Regions from separate parts of the Paenibacillus sp. GCM10012306 genome, predicted to be linked through region 2. Evidence: riboswitches for the same ligand, from Rfam matches in the RefSeq annotation. Region 2 holds a riboswitch; each other region holds the start of a gene.
The links. A riboswitch is a leader RNA that binds a small molecule or an ion and turns the genes downstream of it on or off. The one in region 2 is predicted to bind thiamine pyrophosphate.

Region 1 (7,672 bases), on a different contig from region 2:
TGGCATTGTTAGTCGTAGTTGCTTGCATATGCTGTACTCCCCTCTTGCTGTTGATTATAAGAACGTATTTGATTATGCTTGAATGGTAGAGTTCTGAGAAGTACGCACTTTATTTCGCGTTAGTTTCTTTGAAGTAAGTGTAAGTGAAGGAGGTAATGCCGAATGAGGCCAACTGAATGTGATTATGCTGCGAACGTAACGCTTGGAATCATTGAGGGCAAATGGAAGCTATTGCTTCTCTGTCATCTGCGCAATGGGACCAAACGATTCAGTGAGTTTGCTCAACTGATACCCGGGATCACGCAGAAAGTGCTGACCTACCAGCTAAGAGAGTTAGAGGCACACGGGCTGATTAAGCGCGAGGTGTATCCGGTCATTCCGCCCAAAGTGGAATATTCATTAACCGAATACGGGGAAAGTTTAGTCCCGTTGATGGATTTGATGAATCTGTGGGGCGAGAATCACAGGGAACGAATTAAACCAACGGAACGGATCTGTTAATGATAGATAGAAGAATAGGCAGGAGGGCTCTGGAGTCGGGAGAATGACTTTCGGAGCCTTTTTGCAGCTAACATATAGAAGTGACTGATGATTGAGACAATTATAGATAGCATAGGAGTCAGTGAAGAAGGGGTTGCTATCAGAAGAATCAAGAATAAATGTATTATCAGGCATTCATAGAGCTGAGCCGGTACCATTGGCATACAAATGCCGAGGCATCCGGTCAGGTATTCAGAAGATCATTAGGAGGTTTTATTAATGACTCAATTTCATTACATCGGCTCACCGGTGGAGCTGCCGCTCGGCGAGAGGGGAAGCGTACGGTCTTCCAAAACGCGCAGCGAAATGTTAGCCTCCCCGGAATACCAAGCGAAGCGCGAGGAGCTTAAGCAACAGGGCATGGTTCCACTGGAGGATATTATTGACCTGTCCCATATTCGGGATGAGGACTGTCTCGTATATGATACGGAAGAAGATGCCGGGGGTATTTACATTGAAGCGCTGGGCTACTGGAATGAGGAAATCCGCAAGCATTTTCATAGTACTTATGTATACAAAATCTCTCCGAATTGGGGTAGTTTCACGGTAAAACCAGCAGATCAGGAGACTCGTCCTGATTCGGAGAACGCCTCACTCAAATGCTGCCGGGAATTGTTCAAGCTGATGCAGGATTTCGGCGTGTCTGGTTCAGTATTCGAGCTGTACAGCTGCTGGGCGGACGAGGAGGGTGAGCCGCGCAACAAGAAGCATGACCGCGTAATTGATCTCTCCACATTTAGCTTGGAGCAGGGATTTGACTTGCAAGAGAAAGGGTATATTGTGGTGAAGCTTCCTACGTAGATACAGGAGGGATGCAGGTGGAGCGGTTATTGGGTATTCCCGGCGCGAGCGCCTGGACGAAGATAGAGCCTGTCCTCAAGGGCTGGTCTAATGATAAAAAGTATTATATCGAGGACACCGGCGGCCGCAAGCTTCTGCTGCGGGTATCGGACGGGAAGAATCATGCACAGAAGCAAGCAGAGTATGAAATGATTCAGCGGGTCAATAAGCTCGACTTTCCAATGTCACGGGCGGTGGATTTCGGCGCGTGGGGTGAAGGTGCGGAGCGCAGTACATATATGCTTTTGACTTGGGTGGAGGGCCAGCCGCTGGAGGACTGTCTGCTCTCTGTGGCAGAAGAAGAACAGTATGCACTTGGGGTTGAAGCCGGGAGGATACTCAAGCAGATTCATACGATTTCGAACAACTGTGATCTTGCAGATTGGGAAAGTCGGATGCAGGCCAAGATATTACAGCGGGTACAGGAGTATGAGCAAGGCTGTCCCTTCAGGGTTGAAGGTGATAAGATGGCGATTGCTTTTGTGAGGGAGAATATCGGGGCGATTTCGCAAGTGAAAAAAGTATATCAGCACGGCGATTTCCACATCGGTAATCATATTTACACAAGTGAGGGCCGGATTGGTATCATCGATTTCAATCGTTGGGATAACGGGGATTATGCTGAAGAATTTTACAAGCTGCAAGCATTTGACCGAGAGCATAGCGTTGCTTTTACACGTGGAAAATTGGATGGTTACTTCGATGGGCCTCCTCCTCAGGATTTCTGGGTCAGACTCGCAGTGTATGTGGCCTATACTTCTATATTTTCGATCCAGTGGGCGATTCCATTCGGAAGTGCTGATATTGAGGGGATGCAGGCGCGCTGCCGGATGGCGTTCACGGACTATGATCACTTTCAAAGGCTGATCCCGCATTGGTATGCGGAAGGAAGAGCCGGGGAGCTGTAAGACGGGATTATTATTTGTTTGTCCAAAAGATTGATATTGGGGATAGCGGTACGGTAGAATTGGTACAGATTGATTATAGAAGGGAATTGTGACTTTTGAACAACGAAGAAGTGCAGCAAGAGCTGCCGGAAAATTATGAGCAGTTAAAAAAGGAAGCGGGTCGTTCCGCGGATTGGAAAGCCCGTTTGGCGGCAGTAGAAGAGCTTGGCCGTACACCGCATAAGCAGGTTATTGATATTTTGAAGCGTCTGGTGGAGAACGATCCTGTATATACCGTACAAGAGGCGGCTTACCGTGCATTAGTGGCTTTTGGCGAAGAGGTGCAAGAGCCGTCCAAAAACAAACCTGAACTATTTAAGGGTTTGTCCAAGATTCTACTGAGAATCAAGAAGAGTCTGCCGAAAGACCACTCATATGAGGACTTCAAAGAGAAGTTCAAGAAGATGAGAATCGACATCTACGACGCTTACGAAGGTGAAAAAGGCGCCGAATTTGATCAATGGCTGGAGAGCAAATGGCAATCGGCTAAATAGTTCTACACAGGAATGAGCCCTCTCTGATCAGAGAGGGTTTTTCGGCGTTACCCTCTGCTTGTTGTCTGTTCTTAACACAACACATCCAACCCTAAAGCTGCAGAGGGTGTTGACGAATTCCAATTATACCGTTAACTTATAACTAATTAGATAAGATAACCACTAGGGGAGCCTGAATAGGCTGAGACGGGAAAATTGCATTCCTGGACCCTTGAACCTGATCTGGATCATACCAGCGTAGGAAAGTGGAGACGGAACTTTTTTCTGTATAGCCAGGTCTATTTTTCTGGTTGTTCATGGATAAAGCCGCTCCATGTGGAGCGGCTTTTTTGGCGCTTGTCTTATTTATATCCCATAGTACAGGAGGATGCATAAGATGGCACATGAACACGAGCAGGACAAGAAACGAGAGTATGATAAGGTGGACCTTTCAGCTTTTCCGGGTAGTCGCAAAGTGTATGTGGAAGGGCAACATCCCGATATCCGGGTACCTATGCGGGAGATTAAGCTCAGACGGACCGAAGGGGTTGCTGGCGAAGAGGAGAACGTCCCTGTGCGTGTCTATGATACTAGCGGACCCTATACAGACAGTGACATTGAGAATGACATTCGCCAGGGGCTGCCGCCTCACCGTAAGTCCTGGATTGAGCAGCGTGGGGATGCCGAATGGTATCAGGGACGGACGCTTAAACCAGAAGATAACGGACATGCGATGGGAAAATCGGCCGTGGAGGCGTTCCCAGGATTGCAGCGACGTCCGCTTCGAGCAAAAGCTGGCCGGAATGTTACGCAGCTGCACTACGCGCGAAAAGGTATCATCACTTCCGAGATGGAGTTTATATCCATCCGAGAAAATGTAAGTCCTGAATTCGTTAGGGATGAGGTAGCGAGTGGACGCGCCATTATTCCAGCTAATATTAATCACCCTGAGAGTGAGTCGATGATTATTGGGCGCAACTTCCTTGTGAAGATCAACGCGAATATCGGAAACTCTGCTGTATCCTCTTCCATTGAGGAAGAAGTGGAGAAGATGAGGTGGGCCACCCGCTGGGGTGCTGACAACATTATGGATCTCTCTACGGGCAAAAATATTCATCATACCCGGGAATGGATTATCCGCAATTCTCCCGTGCCGATCGGTACTGTGCCGATCTATCAGGCTCTCGAAAAGGTGAATGGAAAAGCAGAGGATCTGACATGGGAAGTTTACCGTGATACGCTGATTGAGCAGGCGGAACAGGGAGTGGATTATTTTACAATTCATGCTGGGGTGCTGCTTCGTTACATCCCCCTGACAGCCGGACGAATGACGGGCATTGTCTCCCGTGGTGGGTCGATTATGGCGGCCTGGTGTCTGGCTCATCATCAGGAGAACTTCCTCTACACGCATTTCGAGGATATCTGTGAGATTATGAAAGCCTATGATGTCGCCTTCTCTCTGGGAGACGGGCTGCGGCCGGGATCTATCGCTGATGCCAATGACGAGGCCCAGTTCGCGGAGCTGGAGACGCTGGGTGAACTGACGACACTAGCTTGGAAGCATGATGTTCAGGTCATGGTAGAGGGGCCGGGCCATGTGCCGATGCATCTAATCAAGGAGAATATGGACAAGCAGCTTGAGCATTGTCATGGAGCGCCATTTTATACGCTGGGACCCTTAACCACGGACATTGCGCCGGGCTATGACCATATTACTTCCGCTATCGGGGCAGCCATGATCGGCTGGTTCGGGACGGCGATGTTATGCTACGTTACGCCCAAGGAGCATTTGGGACTGCCGAACAAGAACGACGTGCGTGAAGGTGTGATTGCCTACAAAATTGCTGCCCACGCCGCAGATTTGGCCAAAGGCCATCCGGGTGCCCAAGAGCGGGATAACGCGTTGTCCAAAGCACGCTTTGAATTCCGCTGGCGGGATCAATTCCATCTGTCGCTCGATCCTGAGCGGGCACTGGAGTACCATGATGAGACGCTGCCAGCAGAAGGTGCCAAGACAGCCCATTTCTGCTCCATGTGCGGCCCGAAGTTCTGCAGTATGCGTATTTCTCACGATATTCGCAACTCTGGAAGAGTGCAGGATGAACCCATACAGGAGCAGGAGGCCATCGTTGCTGGGATGCGCGAGAAATCTGCTGAGTTCAGAGGGGGCGGCAGCCAGATATATCAATAGAGGTAACGTCAGGAGTTGCATCGGCAAGCGCATTGGGGATAATAGAGAGTAGATAATACTACCTTACAGATGCAAAGGATGAAGACATGTCAGTTCAAAATTTAACGCAATTGTTTCAAGATTACCTTCAACTGTCGGACAGTCTGCGGCCTGGATACTCTGCCAGCCTGGGAACAGGACATGGGGGAAAAGACGACCAAATGGCGGCAATCGTGCCGGAAATCCCAGAGCTGCTAGCGGCTATATACAATACGGTGTCAGGCACAAACCGTGAGGAGGAAGAACCAAATCTGATTGAGTTTGTGCCGGGGTATCGCCTGATTCATCGGGATGAATATGAGCAGGAGATGCAAGTACTGGCGGGGATTTTGGCAGAGAAAGGCCATCCCGTTGAAGGGACCGTCCTGCCCATCCTGACTAACTATGGCAGTGATTTCATCTGCTACTATCGGTCTGCGGACGGTACGGAACGGATTTGTGATCTGCTCCATGACTTCGGCGATTTAGTGGTAATGTATGATTCTCCTGCGAAGTTCCTGGAGACGCTTAGCGAGTTTTACCGTCAAGAAGTGTACTTCTTGGACGAAGACGGTTATCTGGACTGCGATCTGATTAAGGAAGGCGAAGTAGGCGCGGAAATGAATCCGGAAGCCTCCTATTGGTCGGAGTAGCGGAGGACTAGTAATCTTCCTGTGTGTTTACATAGAAAAAGCAGCCCGATTGGGGGCTGCTTTTTCTATGATGATTAGCTCGAACTATCATACCGATATTCTCGCTTACTCCGCAGCGCGCTGCTCCTGCTGGCGCAGTTCCACCCGCCGGATTTTACCTGAGGCTGTCTTGGGGAGGTCAGCGACAAACTCGATTTTACGTGGATATTTATAAGGGGCAGTGATCTCCTTGACATGGGTCTGGAGTTCCTTAACCAGTTCGGCTGCGCCCTCATATTCATCCTTGAGCACGACAAAGGCTTTGACTACATGGCCGCGAATCTCATCAGGACTGGCGACAACGGCACATTCCTTGACAGCGGCATGTTTCATAAGCGCATCCTCTACTTCAAAAGGGCCAATCGTATAGCCTGAGCTGATGATAATGTCATCGCCACGGCCCTCGAACCAGAAATATCCGTCCTCGTCCTTGCGCGCCCGGTCTCCGGTGACGAAGTACTCGCCATGCGAGGCGTTGGACTTGCGTTCAGGGTCCTTGTAGTAGGTTTTGAACAAGGCCGGCATGCTGAGATGCACGGCAATATCCCCAACAACGCCAGCCGGCAGTGGGATACCATCCTCGTCAATGACCTCCACGAGGCCCGGCGCGATGGATTGGCCCATAGAGCCAATTCGGACAGGCTTGTCCTTAAGCGCGGCAATAATCAGCGTGCTTTCGGTCTGGCCATAGCCGTCACGGATCGTGATATCGAAGTGCCGCTGGAAGGTATGAATGACTTCCTGGTTCAGCGGTTCACCGGCAGAGACGGCGCAGCGGAGCTGAGACAGGTCGTAATGCTCCAGTCCTTCAGTCTTGGCCATTAGGCGGTATTCTGTCGGTGTGCAGCACAAAACTTGAATGCCCTGATCCTGCAGCAGTTGCAAAAAGCGTTTCGGCCCAAAAGCGCCATTATACACAAAGCCAGTTGCCCCGTTGCCCAGCACAGACAGGAAGGGACTCCAGATCCACTTCTGCCAACCCGGCGCAGCTGTTGCCCATACCGTATCCGACTCGCGAATATCGAGCCAGAGTGAGGAGGTAATTCGCAAGTGGGCATAACCCCAGCCATGGCTATGTACCACTGCCTTGGGATTGCCGGTTGTGCCGGAGGTATAAGCCAATATGGCGATATCGTCCCGATGGCTGGCTGCTGTTGGATAGACATCCGGCTGATCGGCCATGAGGCCCTCCAGATGTACCCAGCCTGTGGCACCTTCCTGATACTCCGTCGTTCCGGTCACGGCCAGACGGTAATCAAGGGCAGGCAGATCGTCAGCGATGAGATCTACTTCATTTGTAGTGTCGGACCAAGCGATGACAGCTCTAGCCTCCGAGTGCCGCAACCGGTAGGACAGATCCTTGGCACGCAGCATCTCTGATGAAGGAATGACAGCCAGTCCCAGCTTCAGACAAGCCAAATAGATTACATAAGCGATGATTCTTCTTGGAACCATGACCAGCACGCGGTCTCCCTGGTGGAGACCTAGACTCGACAGACCTCCAGCCAGACGGTTGGCCTGCTTGCGCAGCTCCCCGTAAGTGATTTCCTCGTAATCTCCGTGATCACTAAGCCATTTCAATGCTATTTTCTCCGGTGGATGGTGTTCCATCTCCGAAGTCAGATTATAAGTTTCCGGTGCGATCCAGTGTGGGTTGTTCAAGTTGAACCTCTCCTAATGAATAGAATGTGTGCAGCAGATTCATTAAGTATAGCACGTTATTTAAATTCCAGATGCTGGGAAGGTGTTCTCCAGGCTGATTAAAAAGAATATTTTGTGAAACAGCGACCGGAAGTCCAAACATTCACCGTAGTGACGACCGAGCCTTACGGCGGATCTTAAGTTGAGCTTAAATAGTCTTACGCCCCGCTGTGAAATACTTCTTTACATCATGGATACAGTTTGGAAACAACTCATTGGTTTAATAAGACTATGAAATGCAGCACAGCACACCAAACTTCAAGGAGACGA
Region 2 (7,672 bases):
CCTTGAAATAGTCGCCGATAGAGAAGTTACCCAACATCTCGAAGAACGTATGGTGACGACGTGTCTTGCCGACGTTCTCGATATCGTTGGTACGGATACACTTTTGGGAATTGGTCAGACGTGGATTCTCAGGAATCTCCCGGCCGTCAAAGTACGCCTTCAGCGGCGCCATCCCGGCATTGATCCACAGCAACGATGGATCGTTGTGAGGTACGAGCGAGGCGCTCGGCTCGATTTTGTGACTTTTACTTTCGAAAAATTGCAACCATTTGGAACGGATTTCACTTGCTTTCATCGTATACAGCCCCCGTCTTATCCTTAATTTTGAGATCACGGTTATTTCGAAAAACAAATGGAAAACAAAAAAACGCCCCTGAAAATTCAGGGACGATTAGATCGCGGTACCACCCTGGTTATCGCCTTATCCCGTTATAGCGGGAAAACTACAGACGATCGCCTTGTCGCGGCTGTTAACGGGAACCCCCGGCGGACTTGAACCCGCACTCCGAAATCAGCTTTCCACCGGCCTGTCTCCAGGGTTCTCACAGCCATTACGAACATCTTCGTAAAGGAACCCGTTCTCTGTGCAAGCCATCTTCCGGTGTACTCCATTTCATCAACGTTTTATCACATTTGCTTTTTAACATTTCAAGTATATCCACAGCCCTGATTCCTGTCAATCTAACCCGCACATATTCCGCAACTCGTCACCAAAATTCCAATTTACACCACGTTAACACAAGCGTATAATCTCAATTAACTAGAGCATTACGACTGCTAACAACGAGACGTGGCTCAGCTTGGTAGAGCGCTTGCTTCGGGAGCAAGAGGTCGCAGGTTCAAATCCTGTCGTCTCGATTTCTTTTACAGTTAACGGGTTCGCCACTACAATCAATACTTGCTCAATATAGATGTTAAGACATCCCCATCAATGTTGCCTCCGCTTAGAACAAGCGCAATGTTTGTTCCTCCAACTCTTTCTCTGTAGTCCATAATGGCTGCAACTGCTGTACCACTTCCTGCTTCTATAATATATTTCTCTTCTTTGGCTATAAAACTTACAGCTTTGGCGATAGAGTCTTCTGAAACGGCTATGAAATCATCAACATAATCTTTTGCCATCTCATAACTCAGTTTCCCAACCCCACCAAGCAGAGCATCACACAATGATTCTTCGCTAGGATATTCTTCATAGAAGACATTGTCTTCGTAAGACTTTAACATTGCAGGACAAGCCTCTGTTTGTACGCCAATAATACGGATAGATGGTTTAATAAATTTCGCCGCAACCGCGATCCCCGTAATAAGACCTCCACCGCCTACCGGAACTACTATAGTATCAATATCTTTATTCTGTTCCAGAATTTCAATGGCAACGGTACCTTGTCCACCATAGATTTCTGGATCACTATAGTAGGCGTCAATATAGGTTAACCCGTGCTCACGAATATACTTCATACCTAATGAATGAGCCTCATCAAAAGTACCACCTAATAGCATTACATTCGCCCCAAAATACTTAATTTTATCTATCTTACTTTGAGGAGTTGTTTGTGGCACAATTACAGTTACATTTTTGACTCCCAAGATGGATGCTGCATAGCTTACGGCACTTCCATGGTTTCCTGAAGAAATGGCTGCCACACCACAGCTTTTTTCTTCTTCCGTTAACGTCATCATTTTGTTTAAAGCCCCACGGATTTTGAAACTTTTCGCCCTTTGTAGAGACTCAAGCTTGAAAAAATATCTTCTGTCTTCATCACCTAAGTAAAAGGACTCCTCAAGTGGTGTTTTTTTCAAATAAGTCTTGATCCGATCATAAGCATTTTTCACATTTTCATAGCTAAAAGTCATTTTCTTATTCTCTCCTTAAAGGTTAAACTCGACACCAAGATCATTTTCTTCTGCACGTTGTAATGCAATTTTCGCTGCGTAGATATCCAAAATCGCCATACCTGTAGCATCAAATATAGTGATTTGCTCATTATCCGTTCTTCCAGTTGTTTTTCCTAAAATTAAATCACCTATCTCACCAGCTATATCACTTTCATTAATAATGCCCTGTTTAAGAGGAATCTCAATTTCGCCAACCTGCATACAGTGTTCTTTGTCATCTAAGAAGATGCTGGCACCTGAAAAAATGCGTGAGTCTAGTTCCTGTTTTCCTGCCATGTCTGCACCGATACAAGAAATATGCGTTCCTTTTTTTACCCACTCCATGTGGATGATAGGAGTTCTTGAAGACGTCACCGTTATGATAATGTCACTATTCTTCACTGCATCCTCTAAACCATCTACTTCTTCAAAGATAATTGCGTTGGCTTCCATCCCAAATTCATCTTGAAGTCTATGCGGTATACTATCGACAAAACTTTTCAATTTCACTCTATCTCTGGCAGCAACTCTGACTACTTTCAAATTCGGCAGCGCATATAAAGCACATGCAATTTGATATATAGCTTGGTTGCCAGATCCTACAACAAAAAGGTTCTCAGATTCTTTTCTAGCCAAATATTTGGCTCCGATCGCCCCCGAAGCCCCCGTCCGTATTCCTGTAATGAAAGAACCGTTAGTAACGCCTAACGCTTGCCCTGATTCCGCATCAAATACAGTAATCAGCCCCATTAAAGTCGGAATATTTTTCTCCTCATTATCAGCAAACCATGTAACTGTTTTATGCCCAAACACTTTGTCTTGCTTGAGGTAGCCTGATTTAATGTCCATATCTGCCTTGCCTGGATCAAAATCATAGAAAATAGTTGGCCATGTCTCAGTTTTATTATCGCTTCTAGCTCTGTAAACTGCTTCAACAAGGTTAATTACCTGCTGAACATTCAATACTTTTTTAACATCCTTATCACTTAAGATTCGCATTCGTGGCACCTCTGGAAAGTAGAATTATATAAGCCGAACAAAAGAAAGTAACGAAAAGCGAAGAGGAGTGAAGGGGGAAGTTTGGAACTGTAGGAGCGAAGCGATCGCCTTTGTCACCAGATTCCAACCGCTAGAAGCGGTATTAAAGAGGAAATCTGGGGACAACAGCGACCGGAAGTCCAAACATTCCACCGTAGTGACGATGAGCCTTACGTTCGGTTCTTAAGTTCGTCTTATATAGGTTTAAAAAAAGCATTGAATCTCACCCCTCCTAATAAATAGGCCCTAACGGGAATGAGACTCAATGCTTTTCTTCGTTTTTACCCGGGGATAAAAACAAGCACGGTATTTATTTGTAGCTATATAATAGCTAATTATTCTTAAATTCACAATAAAACTTGCTGTAGTTTTCCACGGAACAGAGTTGACTATTTCAATCCTCTAGCTACTTTTTCAGCGCAAGAATCTCTTGTTCCGACAATCCAGTTGCTTTGGAAATGGTAGCGATATCCATATTCAAGGACAGCATGTTCTTGGCAACCTCTTTGATCCCTTCTTTGATCCCCTCTTTAATTCCTTCCTCAACACCAGCTTTAAGTCCGGCTTGCTTCGCCCCTTCGATCATTGACGCTTCGTCATGCAGATATTTCTGACGGGCTTCATACAAACGGCGGGCCTCCGAATCCTGGCTTAAGTACTGCAGGGTGTCCATAGCCTTTTCCAGTCCTGGTTCATTCATCTTCAGCACCTCCCAATGGGTTGGGTCTACTCCTTTGAGGAACAGCAGCCAATTTTCTAGTCCGCTATTCGAAGGAATCATATCTTCAAGCTTCGGCAGCTCCAAAAAGTGCACCTCGATATCATCAATAAACTGTATTCCAGTGCGGTCTTCACGGAGATGAAATACACTGTGGTATTCGTCATTTGACAGGAAAGCATAGTTCAGAATGTTGATCGTCACACACTTCTTCAACTCCTGGTACTTTTCACCTTCCTTAAGCTGACTGGCATACCGTTTGCTCCAATAGAACAGCGTCCGCTTTTCAATATCATACTTGTTGAATAACTGCATCTCGATATCGATCAGCTTACCCTCAGTTGTCTTTGCATAAACATCGAATATGGACTGCTTGTCGAGCGGATCGTCCTTGTCGGTGTAAGGGTTCATCAGGATAATCTCGGTAAGCGGTGGTTCTCCAGCCTGAATAAATATACGGTTCAGAAAAGCCAACAACACATCCTTGTTATTCTCACTGCCAAAGATTCGTTTGAACACAAAATCGACTCTCGGATCGAGCAATTCCATATCGGTTAGCTCCATTCTTCTTATCGTTTATTATACCAAGATAGAACAACCTTCGCCCTCATTTCTATGAATTTTATCCGTCTACTCTTATTCAACATTTTCCCAATTTCCAATTGTATCTCCCTGAATAATCGTGTATAGTGACATTAACAATCTCATACGAACCGACACTAGGGGAGCCGCGTGGCTGAGACGAATGCAATATTCGGACCCTTTGAACCTGATCTGGTTAATACCAGCGTAGGGAAGTGCGCGTTAAGAGTCCGGGCTTGCCTTTTGTTATGGCTTGTTTTCCGTTGTCGTGCTTAGCCGTCTTCCGATCAGGAGGGCGGCTTTTTGTGTTGGATTTTATGGAGTGCAACACCATTACGTAACATGGAGCGATTCCTTTTATGAAAAAACGATTTCCCGCCGCTAACGGCCCTGAACTGCATCTGATCTCCCCGGAAGGAATATCGCTTGCAGATTGGCTGCGTCTTTCCCTAGCTGTTCTCCCCTATGTAGACTATTTCCACCTGCGGGATAGACAGCTTACAGCCAAAGCGCTTTTCGAAATCGTAACCCAAATGCACCAAGCAGGCATCCCTCTGGAAGCTATTGTTGTGAACGATCGATTGGATGTCGCTCTTGCCGCAGGGACCGGCGGTGTACAGCTTGCAGGACATAGCTTACGTGTAACTTCGGCGCGACCTTTAGCCCCAGGAATGCGCATCGGCTGCTCCATCCATTCGCCACAAGAAGCAGTCAGCGCGGCGGGTGAAGGAGCAGATTATTGCCTTTTTGGCCATGTCTATGAATCTGCCAGCAAGCCGGGTCTGCCCCCACGTGGTCTGGACATTCTCGAAGAAACCGCAGCTAGATGCCCGGTTCCGGTCATTGCCATCGGAGGAATTCAGCCGGACAATGCCGGAGCAGTCATCAGGCGCGGTGCAGAGGGGATTGCCATTCTATCTGGCATTAGCAGCGCAGCAGATCCAGTGGCACAAGCAGAAGCTTACCACACAGCCATTCAGACTGCATGGCTTGAGGGGAGGTGAAGATATGCAGGTTCAACTGAATGGAAAAGACACCCTACTAAGACAGCATTGTGTTACTGTTGCCGATATTTTGGCAGAGACACCCTGGAAAGGGCGGCGAGTTCTGGTGGAAGTAAACGGTGAAGTGGTGCCCAAGGACGCATATGGCGTCACCCGGCTGTCCGAAGGTGACCGGATAGAGTTTGTACATTTTGTGGGGGGAGGTTGAACGAATTGACTCTAACTACGGAAGAACAGGAGCGGTACAGCAGGCAGGTACGTTTTCACGGCATAGGCGCGGAAGGTCAAGCAAGACTAGCCGCCTCCAGTGTGCTCATTCTGGGTGCAGGCGCACTGGGGTCTGCTATTGCCGAGACGCTGGTCCGCGCCGGGGTAGGCAAAATAGTGATCGTCGACCGGGATTACGTGGAGTGGAGCAATCTCCAGCGCCAGAATTTGTACAGTGAAGCCGATGCAGAGCAAAGATTACCCAAAGCAATCGCAGCGGCACAGAGACTACAGAGCGTGAACTCTTATGTGACTGTGGAAGGAATTGTAGCCGATGCTGCCGCCGATGAGATTGTAGAGTATGCACGTGGGGTCGATTTGATTCTCGATGCCTCCGATAATTTTGAGGTCAGAATGATTATTAACGATATTTCGGCCAAGACAGGTATCCCTTGGATTTACGGAGCTTGCACAGGAAGCAGCGGTATATCTATGACGGTCGTCCCCGGAGAGAGCGCCTGCCTCCACTGCCTGATTGACGAGCTTCACGCCGAAGGGGATACTTGCGACTCGGTGGGTATTATTCAGCCGGCTGTACAGATGACTGCTGCTTACCAGACTGCCGAGGCGTTAAAATGGCTCTCCGGACAGAAGGAATCTCTACGCGGGACACTGGTTTCCTTTGACCTGTGGGAGAATCGGCATGTCTCGATCGTTACGGAACAGCTTAAACGTACCGACTGTCCCAGCTGCGGCGAAAAACCCCTCTATCCCTTCCTGTCTGCGACCAATCTGTCCAAGACCGCTGTATTATGCGGCAGAGAGACCGTGCAGATCCGCCCGGCCCGTTCAAGCCGCCTAAATCTGAAACTATGGGAAGAAATTCTCGCAGTGCATGGAGAGGTGAGACGAAATCCATACATGCTGTCGTTGGACTTAGCAAAACACCGGATTGCTCTGTTCCCGGATGGCCGGGTATTCATCCACGGAACCTCAGATACTGCTGAGGCCCGTACAGTATACCATCGATATTTTGGCTAAAAAATCGGATTATAGAGAGGGGTTCTCAGCATGAACGATATCTTCCAGATTGGCGGCAAAGCGCTGACCAGCCGCTTGTTCATCGGCACCGGCAAGTATAACCGCAATACCCTGATTCCCGAGGTGATTGCAGCATCAGGTGCAGAAGTCATTACTGTTGCGTTAAGGAGAGTCAATCCTGAGTGGGGGGAGGAAAATATTTTGCAGCATATCCCTGACAGTATGACGCTACTACCCAACACCTCCGGTGCCCGAAACGCAGAAGAAGCCATCCGTATCGCCCGGCTCGCCAAGGCGGCTGATATGGGCAATTGGATCAAACTTGAGGTTATTAAAGACCAACGCTATTTGCTGCCTGACAATATGGAGACGATTCGCGCAACGGAAGTGCTGGCTGCAGAAGGCTTTATCGTGCTCCCTTACATGACCCCCGACCTGGGCGCTGCTCTGCGGCTGCGGGATGCCGGGGCGGCAGCGGTTATGCCGCTTGGATCACCCATCGGCAGCAACCGGGGACTGCGGACCAAAGAGCTGGTCAGCATCATGATTGAGGAAGTAGATCTGCCTGTCATCGTGGATGCAGGGATCGGCCGCCCTTCGGAAGCAGCGGAAGCCATGGAAATGGGCGCCGCCGCTGTACTGCTGAATACAGCCATCGCCACGGCACGTGATCCGCTAGGTATGGCGGCTGCCTTCCGGAATGCGGTAACAGCAGGAAGGCTTGCTTATTTGTCAGGGCTGGGCCCGGTACAACAAGAAGCCGCCGCTTCTTCGCCCTTGACGGGATTTCTGAGCCAATAGGAGGATAAATATGAGCTTCTATGATAGATTACTGGAATTGGAACGCTTCCCGTTTCGAGAGCGGTTGTCGGAATATACAGACCTGAATATCCAGCGCATTTTGACTAAACAAAAAATCACTGAAGAAGACCTGCTTGCCCTGCTCTCCCCTGCCGCCAGCAGACATCTGGAGGCTATCGCTCAGAAAGCGCAGCAAGTCACCCGCAGTCAATTCGGTCATGTGATGCAGCTCTTTACGCCGATCTATGTATCAGATTACTGTGTGAATCATTGCGAATATTGCAGCTTTAGCTACGTCTATGATTTTCCGCGCAAGAAACTAGACATGGCTGAAGTCGAAAAAGAAGCTAGGGCGATTGCTGAGACAGGCATCCAGCATATCCTGCTGTTGACCGGCGAATCTCCT
Region 3 (7,672 bases), on a different contig from region 2:
AAACTATGGATAACTTTCTATTTTCCTTCGAACAATTGTATTAAATTCTCAGTTCCGGCCGCGACGCTGCCAGGTACTATCTTATAAAATCAGCTTGTACCACCCTGTTTCACCTAAGAAGTCATCTCTTGTAATATTTTCTCCACCTATTATTTGTCGTTAATTATTAATCGTTCCAATTCCCCTCTTCAGATACTATTTGCACTTTATTACTCCCTCTGGAGGTCTAAAACCTCTTATTCACGCTAGACATTTGTTATATTTATCACTGCTTTTGTTCTCTTATAGTACCGTATTTCAATATCCTTATCGTTTTGTATTTCTTTCATTTGATCAGTAGTTATTTTGAACTTCATTTCTCTTCCATCAGATGTTTTTACAATAACTATATTACCTCTTCTATTGACCAATTGACCTTGAAATATCATAAAACCTTGCTTCGCTAAGTCTAAAATTATCACAATTGCTATAACAACAAATATTGGGATCGGAAAGAATTGTACAATCAACACCCAAGTTGGTCTCTCTAATAAGATACTTGCGAATAACTGCATCAATGAAATGATAATAAACATTAACGACATAAACATAACTATTTGTAATTTTGTTTTCGCAGTCCTTTCTTTCATCTTGTCACTCCTTTTATTTTAGCGTTCTTGTCATGCTACTAGTATTTTAGGATAGCCCGGAGACATCTTCGTCTTCTGATACTTCATCTAGTGGTAATGACGCATTAAGTAATTCCCCTTGGTCATCCATTTCTCGCAAAAAAGCATTAACAGTATCAACATCTATCGTTTGCACTATTATCAAGTGTCCTATATGAATTCCTGGTAATTCTAGTGCTGCTTGTCTAGCAAAATGCTGCTTTAATTTATCCGGTGTTGTAATGATGCACCAACGTTTTACTCGATCATTAAATGTTAATGTAATTTCAATGAATTCCATTGTTTCAAGGTCATCATCGAATTTCCAATCAGTCAATATATGCACTTCTTCGTCAGTAAAATTAAAGTAGTACTTATCAATCCAAACGCTTCTTCCGTGGTCTCCGACGATCCTAATTTTTTCTTCTTTTTCAGCTAGTATTTCATATTTCTTCCCTTTGGTTAGCGCATTTTCATAATTCCCGATACTGCTACAGATTGCTTTGTCTAATTCCAATGAGATCACCTTAGTTGAATGGATTGAATACACTGGTTCTTAATTTTTAGGCACACTGATTTTAACAAAAACAGCCCCTGCTATTTACAATACTATAAAATATGGTATATTTATATCCGAATTATGAAACTTGATAGCGATAAAACCTTTTTTCACTAGGGGAGCCTGTATTTGGCTGAGACGAAAGCGGTAAGCTTCGGACCCTTGGAACCTGATCTGGATCATACCAGCGGAGGGAAGTGGAACTGAAATTCGGGTATTGCATGGCTCTTCTTTTTGCAAACTTAAATTTTAGACCCCTTTATTTCCGCCGGGAGATAAAGGGGTCTTTTTTTATCGTGCTAAGGAGGTTACGGTGATTACGGAAATCATCTCTGTGCACAATTTATCCTACGCCTACGCCAAATCTGCATTGGCACCGGTACTGACAGACATCTCCCTTACGGTTCACCAAGGTGAATTCGTTTCCGTTGTCGGGACCAGTGGATGTGGTAAAAGCACGCTTTTCAAAATTATCGCCGGATTGCTGGAGCCGAGCAGCGGAGAGCTACATCTTCACGGAGTTTCGGCTACCGCCAAGCGGTTAGGCCAGGTCGCTTACATGCCCCAGCAAGATCTGCTGCTGCCCTGGAGGACGGTACTGGAGAATTGTCTGCTTCCCTGGGAGATCAAGCGCAGCCGTAGCAAAGCCCAGGTTACTAGTCAGGTTATTGAACTGCTGGAGCGCTTAGGTCTGGCTGGCATTGAAAATTCATTCCCCCATGAATTGTCAGGCGGAATGCGGCAGCGGGTAGCTTTTCTGCGAACGCTTATTACGGGGGGCGACCTACTGCTGCTAGACGAGCCCTTTGGGGCACTCGATCATATGACCAAACGAGAAATGCATAGCTGGTTACTGGAGATTTTGGATGAGCTGGACAAGACGATTCTCTTCATTACGCATGATCTGGAAGAAGCTTTGCTGCTCAGTGACCGCATCTACCTCTTGCCTGGACGGGCAGAAGGACAAGTAGAGGAAATACTCGTGGATCTGCCGAGGCCCCGGCATTGCCGAATGAATTATGAGCCGCGGTTTATAGAGCTGCGGGCTGAACTGGAGCGCAGACTGTATGACAAAACTGCTGTTTAGAACAAGCTGGCGGAATTATGGACCGTTCTTACTTCTGCTGCTATTTATTCTCGGTTTGTGGGAGACGCTGGCGCGGATAGATGTCCTGCCCCCCTTCATTCTCCCGGGTCCTCTATCCATAGGGACCGCTCTGGTTGAAAACAGGAAATTACTATTCGGGCTACATTTGCCCGCCACCTTACAAGAGGTACTGCTTGGCTATGCTTTGTCCGTCACCTGCGGTACTTTACTGGGACTTGGCATGCATATGTGGCGTCCGCTGGAAAAGGCACTGTATCCCTTTGTTATCATCAGCCAGACCATTCCGCTGATCGCGCTGTCTCCTGTCTTCATTATGTGGTTCGGATACACGCTGTGGAGCAAGGTCGCCGTGGTGTTCCTGACCGCCTTTTTCCCAGTGGTAGTTGGTACTTATGATGGGCTGCAGCAGAAGATTCCTGCCTACGAGGACCTGCTCCGCACCATGGGTGCCAGCACACGCCAAATTCTGCTCAAGACACGAATTCCGCTGGCGCTGCCCTCTTTCTTTTCCGGCCTCAAGCTGTCGATGGTCTACTGTGTGATTGGGGCAACGATTGGCGAATGGCTCGGTGGCAGCAAAGGGCTCGGTTATTTTAGCCGCAGAATGGCAGGGAACTTGCAGAGCAAAGAAATGTTTGCCGCAGTGGTCTTGCTATCCGCGATGGGCGTTGGCTTGTTTCTCGTTATCGCTATGATTGAGAAGATTATTTTTAAGAAAAGAGGATTTCACAACAAATGATTACTAGACATCACAGGTTCAAAAAGATTGTTCCGCTTCTGTTGCTTGCAATGACAGTGTTGCTTGTGAGCGGTTGCGGCGAAAAGGTAAAGTCTAAAAGCTCTGGAAGCGAAACCGGGGCAGCAGCAAGTAAGCCGCATAAACTCACACTGATGCTGGATTGGTACCCGAATGCTGTCCATTCCTTCCTTTACGCTGCTCAGGAGAACGGGTATTTTGCCGAGGAAGGGCTAGACGTAGAGATTCAAATGCCGGCAGACAGCAATGATGCGTTGAAGCTCGTAGCTGCTAACAAAATCGATCTCGCATTGAGTTATCAGCCACAGGTGCTGATGGCACGGGGTGAGCAGATTCCTGTCCTCTCCATCGCCGCAATTGTCAGACATCCCTTGAACCATCTGATGGTTCCGGCCAACTCTTCTGTGAAGACACCTGCTGACCTGACCGGGAAGACCGTAGGCTATTCCTCCATCCCGCTCTATGAAGCCATGGTGAAAACGATGGTCCGCAGCAGCGGAGGTGATCCAGAATCCTTACAGCTCGTAGATGTTGGCTTCAATCTCATTCCGGCCCTCTCCACAGGGCAAACGGATGCCATCATCGGCGGTTTTATCAATCATGAGCAGCTGATCCTGGAAAAAGAAGGACATCCGGTAACCTCCCTAAATCCGACGGATTACGGGGTGCCAGATTATTATGAGCTTGTGCTGGTAGCCAGCCAAGAAGGAATGCAGAACTCTCAGGCTTATTTCAAAAAATTTCTGACCGCCGCCGCCAAAGGTCAAAAGTTCGTCAAGGAGCATCCAGAAAAAGCGCTGTCTCTTCTGTTCAAGCATGAAGATCAGACTTCTCCGCTTGACAAAGACATCGAGAAGAAAAGTCTGGAGATTCTGCTGCCGCTGATGGATCCGGGGAACGAGCCGTTTGGCTATCAGGACCCGGATTCCTGGAACAAGGTGCAACAATGGCTGAAGGAAAATGGCCTGCTATCCGCTGAAGTAGCGCCGGAAGAGGCTTTTATCAATTTGTAGATCGCAATCTGTAAGGCAAGATGCCAATGGGCGGGTTCTATAATAGCGCGTTACAAATCTAATTTTCTCGGGAGGCAATCCTATGACTTATTTGTCCAAGGTAAGGGAGCAAAATCCGCTGATTCACAATATCACCAATATTGTTGTGGCCAATTTTTCGGCCAACGGGCTGTTGGCCCTCGGTGCTTCCCCGTTCATGGCGGACTCCTATGAAGAAGTTGCCGATGTAGCTCAAATGGCCGCTTCTGTCGTACTGAATATCGGCACGCTGAACGAACAGGTCATCCCGTCTATGATTCTGGCTGGACAATCCGCCAATGCCCATGGTACGCCCGTGGTGCTTGATCCGGTAGGTGCCGGGGCAACCGCATATCGGACGGACATCGTCCAAAAGCTGGTCGATTCAATCTCCCTAACAGCGCTGCGTGGCAATGTCGCCGAGGTAGCCAATGTCGCCGGGGAGCAATGGACGATCAAGGGTGTAGACGCTGGCACAGGTGACGGTGATGCTGTGGAGCTAGCCCAAAAGGCTGCGCGCAAGCTGGGCTGCATCGTGATCGTCACCGGCAAAGAGGACGTTATTACCGATGGTACAACAACCTACATCGCTGCCAACGGTCATCCCATTCTAACCAAAGTCACCGGAACCGGGTGCCTGCTCAGTGCCGTAACCGGAGCTTTCCTGGCTGTCGGTGGCGATTCACCGTTGAAAGCTGCAGCCGAAGCGATTTCTTTCTATGGCGTAGCCGCAGAAATTGCCGAGGAGCTGACACATGGCCAGGGTCCAGGCAGCTTTCAAATCGAGTTCCTGAACCAGCTTTCGTTGGTTACGCCAGACATTTACCAAGAACGATCGCTGATTAGAGAAATCTAATTCTACCACTAAAGTTTCAAATACATCAGGCAAAGTTTTTGCGGAAGGAGCATTTAAATGAGCGTCTATCAAGCGCTAACAATAGCTGGGTCAGATAGCGGTGGCGGTGCTGGGATTCAAGCCGATCTGAAAACCTTTCAGGAACTGGGCGTATATGGCATGTCCGCGCTGACGGCGATAACTGCCCAGAATACACTGGGCGTGCAAGGGGTTTATCCCCTTGACCCGGAAGCTGTAGCAAGACAGCTGGATTCCATTGGAGAGGATTTGCAGCCGGAGGCTGTCAAGACCGGCATGCTGTTCAGCAGCGAGATCATCGGTATTGTTGCCGACAAGGTGACACAGTATGGCTGGAACCGGCTTGTCGTTGATCCGGTGATGGTCGCCAAAGGCGGTTCGCCATTGCTTCAGCAAGAAGCAGTTGCCGCCCTGATCACCCGACTGCTGCCTCTGGCGTTCGTAACGACGCCCAACATCCCGGAAGCAGAGCTAATCACGGGTCATAGCATCACCAGCTTGCAAGACCGCGAGCAAGCAGCACGTATTATCGCTGGCATGGGCTCCCGCTATGTGATTCTTAAGGGTGGGCATGACGAGTCGACAGAACAAGTGATTGATTTGCTGTACGATGGACATTCGTTCTTTTATATGGAAAATAAACGTGTAAACACCCGTCATACGCACGGAACAGGCTGTACGTACTCTGCGGCACTGGCTGCAGAGCTTGCCAAAGGCCAGACTGTGCCAGAAGCAATTCATACGGCCAGAGCCTTTATTCAGGCAGCCATTGAGGATGGACTGGCCATCGGTGCGGGGCATGGGCCGACGAACCATTTTGCCTATCAGAACAGATTGCGGGGGAATCGGGGATGAATGGAGTGGACAGAGACAAGCTGCAGGAGCAGTTGAGCTTATATTTTATAATGGGCACTGCCAATTGTCATAAGACACCGAACGACACGCTGAAGGAAGCTATCAAGGGCGGTGTTACGATGTTCCAGTTTCGCGAAAAGGGTCCCGGTGCCCTCCACGGACAAGCCCTTCTCGAACTGGCAATGTCGCTCCAGACTCTGTGCAGGGCCGAGGGCATTCCTTTTATCGTCAACGACGATATTGAACTGGCTATTCAGCTCGATGCCGACGGAGTGCATATCGGTCAAGAGGATGAACCTGCCGCATCGATTCGACGACGTCTCGGGTCTGGCAAAATCATCGGCGTCTCCGCTCACAACATGGTAGAAGTGCAGCAAGCCATCTCCGATGGTGCAGACTATCTTGGCATCGGTCCAGTCTACCCTACATCTTCCAAAGATGACGCGCGGGCTGTTCAAGGCACAAGGCTCATAATGGAAATTAGGGAGGCTGGCATCGACATCCCGCTTGTTGGTATTGGCGGAATTACGGCCGCCAATGCCGCACCGGTCATCGCTGCCGGCGCAGACGGCATTTCGGTGATCTCCGCTATTGCTGGAGCCCCTGATGTCACCGCTGCGGCGAGAGCATTCGTACAGGCCATGGAGGCCGCGCCTACAAGGCCGTAACTGTGTATTGACAAGGAGCGAAGTCAATCCGCTCCAAACCTATAAAAAAGGTGGTGTCCGCTAGTCAGCGAGACACCACCTTTTTTGTACTATTTTGCCGCTTCATCCAGCCTTGTTAGCAGGTTCTGCAGCTCTTCATCTGCCAGGTGTCGCCATTGCCCCCGTTCCAGACCGTCTAGCGTAATGTTCATGATTCGAATGCGTTCCAGCTTCAATACTCTGTAACCGAGCGCTTTGCACATTCTGCGAATCTGGAGGTTGAGCCCTTGGGTAAGAATAATCCGAAAGCGGCATTCACTCTCCCGGTAGATCCGGCAGGGCTTGGTGATAACCCCTAAGATGCCCACACCGCTCGCCATGTTTTGCAGAAACTCGTCTGTAACCGGATGGTCTACATCCACCACGTATTCCTTCTCATGCCCATATTCCGAAGACATCATTTTGTTCACGATATCCCCGTTGTTCGTCAAAAGAATAAGTCCCTCCGACGCCTTATCCAGTCTACCGACCGCAAAAATCCGCGCCGGATAGTTAACGAAATCTATAATGTTGCCCTGAACCTCTCTAGCTGCCGTGCAAGTAATACCGACAGGTTTGTTCAAGGCCAGATACACCGGTTCAGAACGTTCTTCCGGAAGGGCTTGACCGTCCACAAGCACCGTATCGCCTGGCTCTACCTCTGCGCCTTCTTCGCAGACAGCACCATTAATGCTGATCCGCCCCGCGGCAATTAACCGATTGGTCTCCCTTCTGGAATAGACGCCGGACAGGCTTATGTACTTATTGATTCTCATGCTAAACCTGCTCTCCCTGCTATATGCTATACCAGAAGCTGCCTAGCGGCTTTCTCCACCTTTATTCGCGCCTGGTTTTACCGAACCACTCTTGGCACCTGCGGCTCCTTTGGCGTCAGAAGCACCGGAGGCACCGCCCTTCACGAACTTGGGCTTTACTGGCTTGGCTGACTTATTCCAGCGTGTCCAACCCTTGCTACCTGTTCCACGGCCTGTGCCGCCGCCTTTGCTTTTTGATCCCATATTATCACTCCATTACTATTCCTCAGATGTTCCTTCACTTTTGCACTTGACTATCATACCATTACATTCACCAAAAAGCCGAAAAAAAACACAAATCACCCGCCATCCAGAAGGAAGACGGGTGATTATCGTGTAA
Region 4 (7,672 bases), on a different contig from region 2:
AAAAATTACATATCATTCCGTTGATTAGAGCGTTACTTGAGCGCTTCTGCAGAGTTAGGATTGCTGCGCTCGGCTCTTGGCCTGCTCCTCACGCATCCACTGCGACAGCTGACGCTTCAGAGCAAGGAATTCTGGCGTATCCCCAATCTCCTCGCGGCGCGGGCGCGGGAACGGCACATCTACCGTGTGCAGAACCTGACCCGGGCGGCCCGAGAACACATAGATACGATTCGAGAGGAGCAGCGCCTCTTCAATGTTGTGGGTGATGAACAGCACGGAGCGGCGGTTTTCCTCCCACAGCTCCAGCAGCCAGCGCTGCATTTCGCTGCGGGTCAGTGCATCCAGCGCACTGAATGGCTCATCCAGGAGCATCAGCTCCTGCGGTGCCAGCAGCGCCCGGAGGAATGCCACGCGCTGCTGCATCCCGCCTGACAGCATATGCGGGTAAGCCCGTTCGAAGCCGGCGAGGCCGACTTTGGCCAACCACTGACGAGCTTCTTCGCGGCTACCGTCCCGTTTAGCGCCCTTGATCTCTTGGGACAAGAGGACATTATCCTCGATGGTCCGCCAAGGAAAGAGAGCTGGCTGCTGTGGCATATAGCTGATCTCCCCGCGCTGGCCGGTAACGATGGCTCCGTTCATGCTCACCGTTCCACTGTCCGGCTGCTCCAGGCCGCCGATGATATGGAACAGCGTGCTTTTGCCGCAGCCGGAAGGGCCGAGAATGGTCACGAATTCTTGTTGCTCCACCTTTAGTGAGACATTGTTTAGTACAGGAGTAGAGCGGCGGCGCTGGGTGAAGGTCTTGGAGACGGCACTGACTTCGAGAGCAGGTGGCAATCCGTGCAGTCCTGTAGCGACAGTCCTAGCCTCGTTTTTCACCGGCTCCTGCGGTGCAGGTGTATGTGTAAGTTGAGACATTTCGGAAATCCCTCCTTTCTAGGGGTTGCGGCGCGGCTTCCAGCGCACCAGCCATTTTTCCAGCAGAGCGATAATGGCGAAGAGCACCAGGCTCAGCAAGACAACAATGACGATGGCGACGAACATTCGGTCGGTGCGGTAGGCTGATTTTTGCAGCTGCATATAATACCCGATCCCCTTGTCGGCGCCGATCCATTCGGCAACCACGGCTCCCATGACAGCATAAGTAGCGGAGATTTTAACCCCCGAGAACATCGCAGGCAGAGAATGAGGCAACTCCAGCTTGGTGAAAATCTGCCATTTGCTTGCCCCAGCCATTTTCATATAATTCAACATCACCCGATCGCTCTGTGACAGTCCGCCCATGGCGGCCACGGCGACAGGGAAGAAACAGACCAGCGTAATCAGCACCATCTTTGGCAGCAAGCCGAATCCGAACCAGATGACAAGCAAGGGTCCCAAGGCGATGGATGGGACGTTCTGGCTCAGGATCAATAGCGGATAAAAGGCTCGTTTCGCCCACGGCAGCAGGTGCAGCAGCAGCGCTACCACAAGGCCCACACCAGTACCAATGGGAAAGCCGATCAGCGTCAGCTTCAGTGTAGCCAGCGTATGCTCCCAGATGCCGGCGGGATTGCCTGCGAATTCATGCCCGATATCGCGGGGACTAGGCAGAATCCATTTTTCAATATCAAAGAAAGATACGGATAGCTGCCATACTGTCAAAAAGAAGATGACCGCCACAAAGGGCGGCCATATCTGCTTCCAGGACGATCTCACGGCCGGTATTTCTCCGTCAGTTTGTCCATGCTGATTCCGTTCGGATTGTGGGCGATTTTGATCTGGGAGATAACGCTCGGGCTGCCGGCTTGGACTAGTGCTTCATGCATCTCGCGCACGACTTCTAGCAGGTCATTTAGTTCGCCTTCCATCGTCGTTTCGAGCGGGTTCACTTGATGCTTCACACCAGACTTCTGAATAACCTCGATAGCTTTATCCACATAAGGGATGGAATCCTCATTGTTAGGAGTTTTAGGAATAACCTGAATGCTGAGTAGTGTGTTAGCCAATATAATCAATCCTTTCTTAATCTATTATGGTTGAATATGAATACACTTATTTACTGTGCTGCCGGGAGATAATCATTCGTAAACGCTTTGCTGGTATCTACTGGTTTCTCGAGCAGCTTAAGGCCATACATCCAGTCGGCATAGTTTTTCCAGACCTCGGCCTTTTGTTCACCCCAGCGCGGCGCATCATCCTGATATTTTGGACTGAGCCATTTCTGACTGGCCATCACAAGTTTCGGATCGAGGTCAGGGACGGCTTTGATCAGAATATTCGCGGCATCCTCTGGATGATCGATGGCGTATTTGTAGCCTTTGGAGGTCGCTTTAACGAAGGCTTTGACGATCTCGGGATGCTCGGTGATCTCTTTCTCGCTGGTGGTCAGCACAGGTGTGTAATAATCGAGCTGTGGCGCGTAATCCTTTACATAGAGCATGTCGATTGGTTCCCCGCGCAGTTCAGCTTGAATACCGGTCCAGGCATAGAAAATCCAGGCGAAATCAATATCCCGCTTCACAGCTGTAAAAAAGTCGGCTTCGCCCATATTGATGATCTTTACCTTTTTCACATCGGCGCCTTCCGGGTCCATGATAGCTTTGAGTGCTGCTTCTTCCACCGGGGAACCCCAGCCTCCATATGTTTTTCCTTCAAAATCCTTCGGAGAGGTAATGCCCTTGCTCTTCGGAGCCGCAAAACCAGACGTATTATGCTGAATGATGGCGGCAAGCGAGACCAGCGGTACGCCCTGTAGGCGGGCCAAAGTCAGGCCTTCCTGATACCCGATACCAAAAGCGGCTTCACCGGAAGTGACCATCGTGTCTGCACCGGCTGCGCCAGGCTGCACAATTTCAACATCCAGTCCCTCTTCCTTGTAGTACCCAAGATCTCTTGCGACATATAACCCCGTATGGTTCGTGTTCGGTGTCCAGTCGAGCGCGATCTTGATTTTGGTCAGTTCTTGCGGCGTGCCTGACTCCCCGGCGGTCTGAGTGGCGCCAGTGTTTGTCTTGTCTGCTTCCTTGTTGCTTCCGGCAGAGTTGCCGTTATTGCTACCGCATCCGGCAACCGCGATAACGAGCAAACAGGTCAGGCTCAGCATAAGCAGTTTCTTGACTCCCATTTTTTCTATCTCTCCTTTGATGGTACCGGTCCTCAGCAGTATGACTGCGTCAATTCCGGCGAATTTCCCGTCTTCACATCGTCACCCGCTACCTAAAATGCAGGCAGCGCGATTCAATTCCCCATGAAATGCATTAATCGGAAATATACCATAAAAAAAGCGTCCCGAAGATGAACGGGACGCGGCTTTGCGCAAGGATGGCATTGGCCCTAAAGCGGCCATGCTCAATTACGGTTCCTACGCTGGCATTATCCAGATCAGGTATAAGGGTCAGTATCTTGAGGGATACACTCTCAGCCGGCCAATTCCAGCCCCCCTGGTGCTATGAAGTTAACGGGTGATGCTACTTGCTTACGGTGTAATTATAGACGCCCATCTTTTCGTTGTCCAGCAGCTTTGTTGTTCATTTGGCAGCTTAAGGCGCTTCGACTACCCCTGATATTTAATTTTTTTCCGGCGGCGGGCCGTGATGCTGTTCCAGATCTCCCGTACAGTCAGGACAATGCTGATCACAATACCGCTGAAGGTTAATGCTAGCGCGAAATACTGGAAGAGGGAATATTCCATCATTTTGCCCCATTGAATACTGCCCTCCAGATCGTCAATCACCTGATTCATTCCGTATATCCCGCTTACCACAGTGAAGACGGTCAGAATCATCAGCAGCATATCTCGCCGTTTCGACTGGAACTGCACCTGATACTGAAACAGATCATTCAGTGTCTGCTTCACCTCGTCGAACAGCGCATCGTTGCCATAAACTTTGCGGAGCTGGATGAAAATCTCCCGACCCTGCGACCCCGAGATCAGCTCCAGAAAATAGAATTTGGCTGAGAACTTATTGATGTAGAAGATCAGATCCTCAATATCATCATTATCCCGATTGATGCGCAGCCGGGAGTGCATATTGGCAAGTTTCAGCAGGACGATCTTGTGGAACATATTAAGTAGCAGGCCATAATAATATTCCCCGTACATTTGATTGGCAAGCGGTACGGCGAGTGAGCGTTCAGCCCGGCTGATGCAGCAGAAGGTCTGTTCATTGGTTATATAATACGTTTGGGGACCCCAACGGTTATAAGTATGCTCTTGACAGTATTGTTCGATGTATCCAGGATCGCTGGCACTGATGTAGGGGCGATTGGCCGCATCCAGCCCATCAAGCTGGGAGGCGCGAAAGCGTATGTTCAAAGGGATATCATCGGTATCTCCATCCGGTTCCAGACCATAAAAGGCTTGTACCAGCATACGTTCATCTACAAAAAAAGGCAGCGTCTCAAAATAAGCCCCGTTCAGCTCGGATTGGTCTAAGAACGGCTTCAGCCCATCCGCCAGACCATTAAAGATAAAATCCTCGACTTGACGGAAGGACCGTTCTCCGCTGTGAATAACCATCAGTTCATCCTGTACACTGACGTTCTCAAGGGTACGGAAACGGTCGGCAAATTCCAAGGCGATGCTAAAGGGGAGCTTTTCTTCCTCAATCTGCACCCGCAGGGTTACAAAACCGGTCTGAAACGGGCAAATGAACAGATCTGTGGAGAGTACCCGGAAGGCTACGTTCAGTTGTGACATTTCCATTCGGCAGGTCAAATTATTCACGCGTGAAAAGCGTCGGAAAGAATCCTTATCATCATCCTGTGGGAACAGAACATGGGCTGCGAAAGGCAGATAGGTGCGCTCCATCTTTTCGTGGGAGACACGGTATCCATTGCCATAATAAGCGTCTTCCAGTTCTTTTTTATCGAGAGAAAAAGAAGTATATCCGCTCTTCTCCAGTTCGGAAATCAGTCGTGCAGACGCCCCTTGCTTGATGGAGAAGGGGAAAATAAACTGGAGCAGTGCGGTATGTAGTAGGGGTTCGGCAGATAGCATATCCATCATGAGTACCACCTTATGTACAGGATATCAACACAATCTACATTACCCCAAAAAGCAAATTATGATTACCCGGCCTTAATGGCCGGGTGTTGTCTGTGCGGAATCCTGTCCGGGACGTATTCTCCAGGCAGCAAGGCTGAGCAGGAAGAGAACACTAGCCAATGCTGCAAGCAGTCCGGCCGTTTGCGTCACTTGTAGGTGATCCATCGACCAGCCGGTAAGTAGTGGCAGAAGTGCTCCGCCAATCCCGCCGGAGGCGATCATAATACTTGGTGTGGATTCCTCGGTACCCGGCATTAATTTGCTGGAGAAGACCAAGGCGATGGAGAAAAGACCGGACATGAACAAGCCCAGCAGAATGATAATGGCAAAGGCAACAAGACGATGTTCCGTGAATGGAAACAGGGCCAGCAGCAACACGGTCATCAGGCAGCTGCCCAGAACATAGACACGGTAAGATATTTTCTCGGCGAGTACCCCAGCGAACAATCGTCCTATCGACATCGCTAGCCAGAAGCAGGTAACGGTCAGGGCTGCCCCCGATTCAGACATGCCCAGCTTGGCAATGAAGATGGCGGGCATGAAATTTACCAGGCTCATTTCCGTACCCACATAGGTAAAGAAGAAAACAATGAATATTCCGAGTATGAACCATTGCTTTCCCTTGTAGGGAAAGCGCGGCGTATGATTGTCTGAAGCCTCGTTCGTCACCGAACGGCGCGGAGCACGGTCATCCAGTAAGGATTGCAGCTTGCCGAATCGGCCCTTGCTCCAGAAGATTAGGGAGATCAGGGAGAAGGCAGCTACAATCAGGAAGCTTAGTTTCCACCAGCCGGCGACGATAAGTCCGCTGGAGATTAAGGGCATAAGCAATGCGCCGACACCGAATAGAACTTCAAGCCGACTCATGGCAACAGCGGTACCTTCTGTGACTGCAGCAATAATGACCGTGCCAATGACGGCTTCAACCATGCCAAAGCCAAAGCCTGCGACAACAGCAATGAAATACATCCAGCCCCATGGCGGCAGGAAGGTGTAGGCGATCTCGGCTACTAGCAACAGTCCAGTGGCAATGAGAATACCACCGCGCTTGCCAAAGCGGCGATTCAGGAAGGGAGAAGCCAGCACACCGACCAGGAAGCCGGCAAATTGGGCGAAGATCAGTTGTCCACCAGCACTGTAGCTCTGGTCATAATGCTCCAAGAGAACGGGAAGAATAGAGCCCAGTACCACATGGGCCAAGCCGATTACAAAGTAGGAGAGACAGCCAAGCCAAATCAATTTTTTCACGTTGAAATACTCCTTAACAAGTTAAATTTATGGACCTTGTCGGATTCAATGTGCTCAGGACGGGTACACTATCTTAAGTACAATGATTATCATAAGTCTAATTGGGAAATGTGGATATATAAACTTATATTTACACTTGCCAAGGAAGGAGATGTCTTGAGTAATGAATTCCCACGACCTGGAACAGAGCATCATCAAGGCACTGGATGACAACAAGTTTGGCTCTTTCGGAACCGTGGAAGACGGGAACAAACCGAAGGTGCGTTACATGGCAGTCTTTCACGATGGACTTAACATTTATTTGGCAACGGATCGCAAGACCCATAAGGTAGATGAGCTGAAGGGAAACCGGAATGCTTTTCTGCTGCTCGGTTATGAAACCGGTGGAGGCAAGGATATACTGGAGATTGAAGCGACTGTAGACATTACAAAGGACGAGACCCTCCGTTCTAGGGTTTGGAATAAGGATCTGGAGCCTTGGTTCAAGGGTCCGGAAGATCCGGACTATGTCATTCTGGAGCTTACCCCGTCACGTATCGAATATATAGGCAAGAACAAAGAGCATGGCGTCTGGGAGAGACAGCTTGCAGGCAGCGTAAAATAATCCTATATCAGGCGAACAAACAGCAAGCTTCCTATAACGGAGCCTGCTGTTTGTCATTCTCTGTTTATGGTGAAAAAATCATGGAATCTTCCGCTGGAGCGATTAATGCTCACTGCCTGCGGTAGCTGGCGCTTCCATGGACAGCAGATCATCTTTTTCTTATAATAGATGAAAGTGATCGGATGATCCGGTGAATCGACAGATACTGTGGAGGAGGGCGAAGTCATGGAACCAGCGGCAATTGAAGATTGCGACAATACATGCCACGGTTCAGAGTTGGAACCGGAAGACGTGTCCTTGATTCTGCCTGACCGGGAAATAACAGACAAGATGGCCGAGATGTTCAAAGCACTGGGTGACCCGACAAGGGTACGTCTCATCTATGCTCTGTCACAGCGCGAGCTGTGTGTGCATGACCTGTCCGACATTCTGGATATGGGCCAGTCTGCCGTATCCCATCAGCTGCGGTACTTGCGGAACCTGCGAATTGTGAAGCGCCGCAAGGAAGGCAAGACGGTGTTTTATTCGTTGAACGATGCGCATGTGGAGCAGATCTTCCTGCAGACGCATGAGCATATCAGGCATGAATAACTATTAATGTATACAGCAATAGACCGCCTATGGCGGTCTATTTTCATGTGTGGATCTTTAACCGGCGTGATTCAGTCCTGAAGGCACCGGAGTTCTTTTTAAAGAAATAGCAATCCATATGGCATAAGCGGCAAGTACGGCCAGGATAAGAAGATCGTAGCCGATGAAGGCATCGGTGTTATCATTGCCGACAAACT

Region 1: linked by a shared signal. The riboswitch ahead of thiC (phosphomethylpyrimidine synthase ThiC) and the one ahead of ACFORK_RS25230 (thiamine phosphate synthase) in region 2 are both predicted to bind thiamine pyrophosphate.
Region 3: linked by a shared signal. The riboswitch ahead of ACFORK_RS28975 (ABC transporter ATP-binding protein) and the one ahead of ACFORK_RS25230 (thiamine phosphate synthase) in region 2 are both predicted to bind thiamine pyrophosphate.
Region 4: linked by a shared signal. The riboswitch ahead of ACFORK_RS21700 (ABC transporter substrate-binding protein) and the one ahead of ACFORK_RS25230 (thiamine phosphate synthase) in region 2 are both predicted to bind thiamine pyrophosphate.

What each region holds. Positions count from the first base shown of each region.
Region 1 is NZ_JBHRYW010000012.1:194,551-202,222, forward strand. Features, by position in the region: gene ACFORK_RS23210 (MFS transporter) at 1-28, opposite strand, end outside; gene ACFORK_RS23215 (winged helix-turn-helix transcriptional regulator) at 163-501, shown strand; gene ACFORK_RS23220 (hypothetical protein) at 760-1,341, shown strand; gene ACFORK_RS23225 (aminoglycoside phosphotransferase family protein) at 1,359-2,288, shown strand; gene ACFORK_RS23230 (HEAT repeat domain-containing protein) at 2,384-2,821, shown strand; TPP riboswitch at 2,976-3,082, shown strand; gene thiC (phosphomethylpyrimidine synthase ThiC) at 3,198-4,991, shown strand; gene ACFORK_RS23240 (hypothetical protein) at 5,078-5,662, shown strand; gene ACFORK_RS23245 (acetate--CoA ligase) at 5,768-7,312, opposite strand.
Region 2 is NZ_JBHRYW010000015.1:15,632-23,303, reverse strand. Features, by position in the region: gene alaS (alanine--tRNA ligase) at 1-295, opposite strand, end outside; tRNA gene ACFORK_RS25250 (tRNA-Pro) at 785-858, shown strand; gene ACFORK_RS25245 (threonine ammonia-lyase) at 892-1,854, opposite strand; gene ACFORK_RS25240 (ornithine cyclodeaminase family protein) at 1,870-2,874, opposite strand; gene ACFORK_RS25235 (Rpn family recombination-promoting nuclease/putative transposase) at 3,320-4,180, opposite strand; TPP riboswitch at 4,343-4,444, shown strand; gene ACFORK_RS25230 (thiamine phosphate synthase) at 4,573-5,217, shown strand; gene thiS (sulfur carrier protein ThiS) at 5,222-5,425, shown strand; gene ACFORK_RS25220 (ThiF family adenylyltransferase) at 5,431-6,465, shown strand; gene ACFORK_RS25215 (thiazole synthase) at 6,496-7,266, shown strand; gene thiH (2-iminoacetate synthase ThiH) at 7,277-7,672, shown strand, end outside.
Region 3 is NZ_JBHRYW010000026.1:2,345-10,016, reverse strand. Features, by position in the region: gene ACFORK_RS28985 (hypothetical protein) at 246-629, opposite strand; gene ACFORK_RS28980 (hypothetical protein) at 676-1,164, opposite strand; TPP riboswitch at 1,312-1,419, shown strand; gene ACFORK_RS28975 (ABC transporter ATP-binding protein) at 1,520-2,293, shown strand; gene ACFORK_RS28970 (ABC transporter permease) at 2,274-3,053, shown strand; gene ACFORK_RS28965 (ABC transporter substrate-binding protein) at 3,050-4,084, shown strand; gene thiM (hydroxyethylthiazole kinase) at 4,167-4,958, shown strand; gene thiD (bifunctional hydroxymethylpyrimidine kinase/phosphomethylpyrimidine kinase) at 5,016-5,831, shown strand; gene thiE (thiamine phosphate synthase) at 5,828-6,499, shown strand; gene ACFORK_RS28945 (pseudouridine synthase) at 6,589-7,293, opposite strand; gene ACFORK_RS28940 (DUF3934 family protein) at 7,336-7,536, opposite strand.
Region 4 is NZ_JBHRYW010000011.1:38,309-45,980, reverse strand. Features, by position in the region: gene ACFORK_RS21715 (ABC transporter ATP-binding protein) at 55-921, opposite strand; gene ACFORK_RS21710 (ABC transporter permease) at 940-1,701, opposite strand; gene ACFORK_RS21705 (MTH1187 family thiamine-binding protein) at 1,698-1,991, opposite strand; gene ACFORK_RS21700 (ABC transporter substrate-binding protein) at 2,042-3,109, opposite strand; TPP riboswitch at 3,326-3,437, opposite strand; gene ACFORK_RS21695 (hypothetical protein) at 3,539-4,990, opposite strand; gene ACFORK_RS21690 (MFS transporter) at 5,066-6,280, opposite strand; gene ACFORK_RS21685 (pyridoxamine 5'-phosphate oxidase family protein) at 6,444-6,884, shown strand; gene ACFORK_RS21680 (ArsR/SmtB family transcription factor) at 7,110-7,475, shown strand; gene ACFORK_RS21675 (CPBP family intramembrane glutamic endopeptidase) at 7,533-7,672, opposite strand, start outside.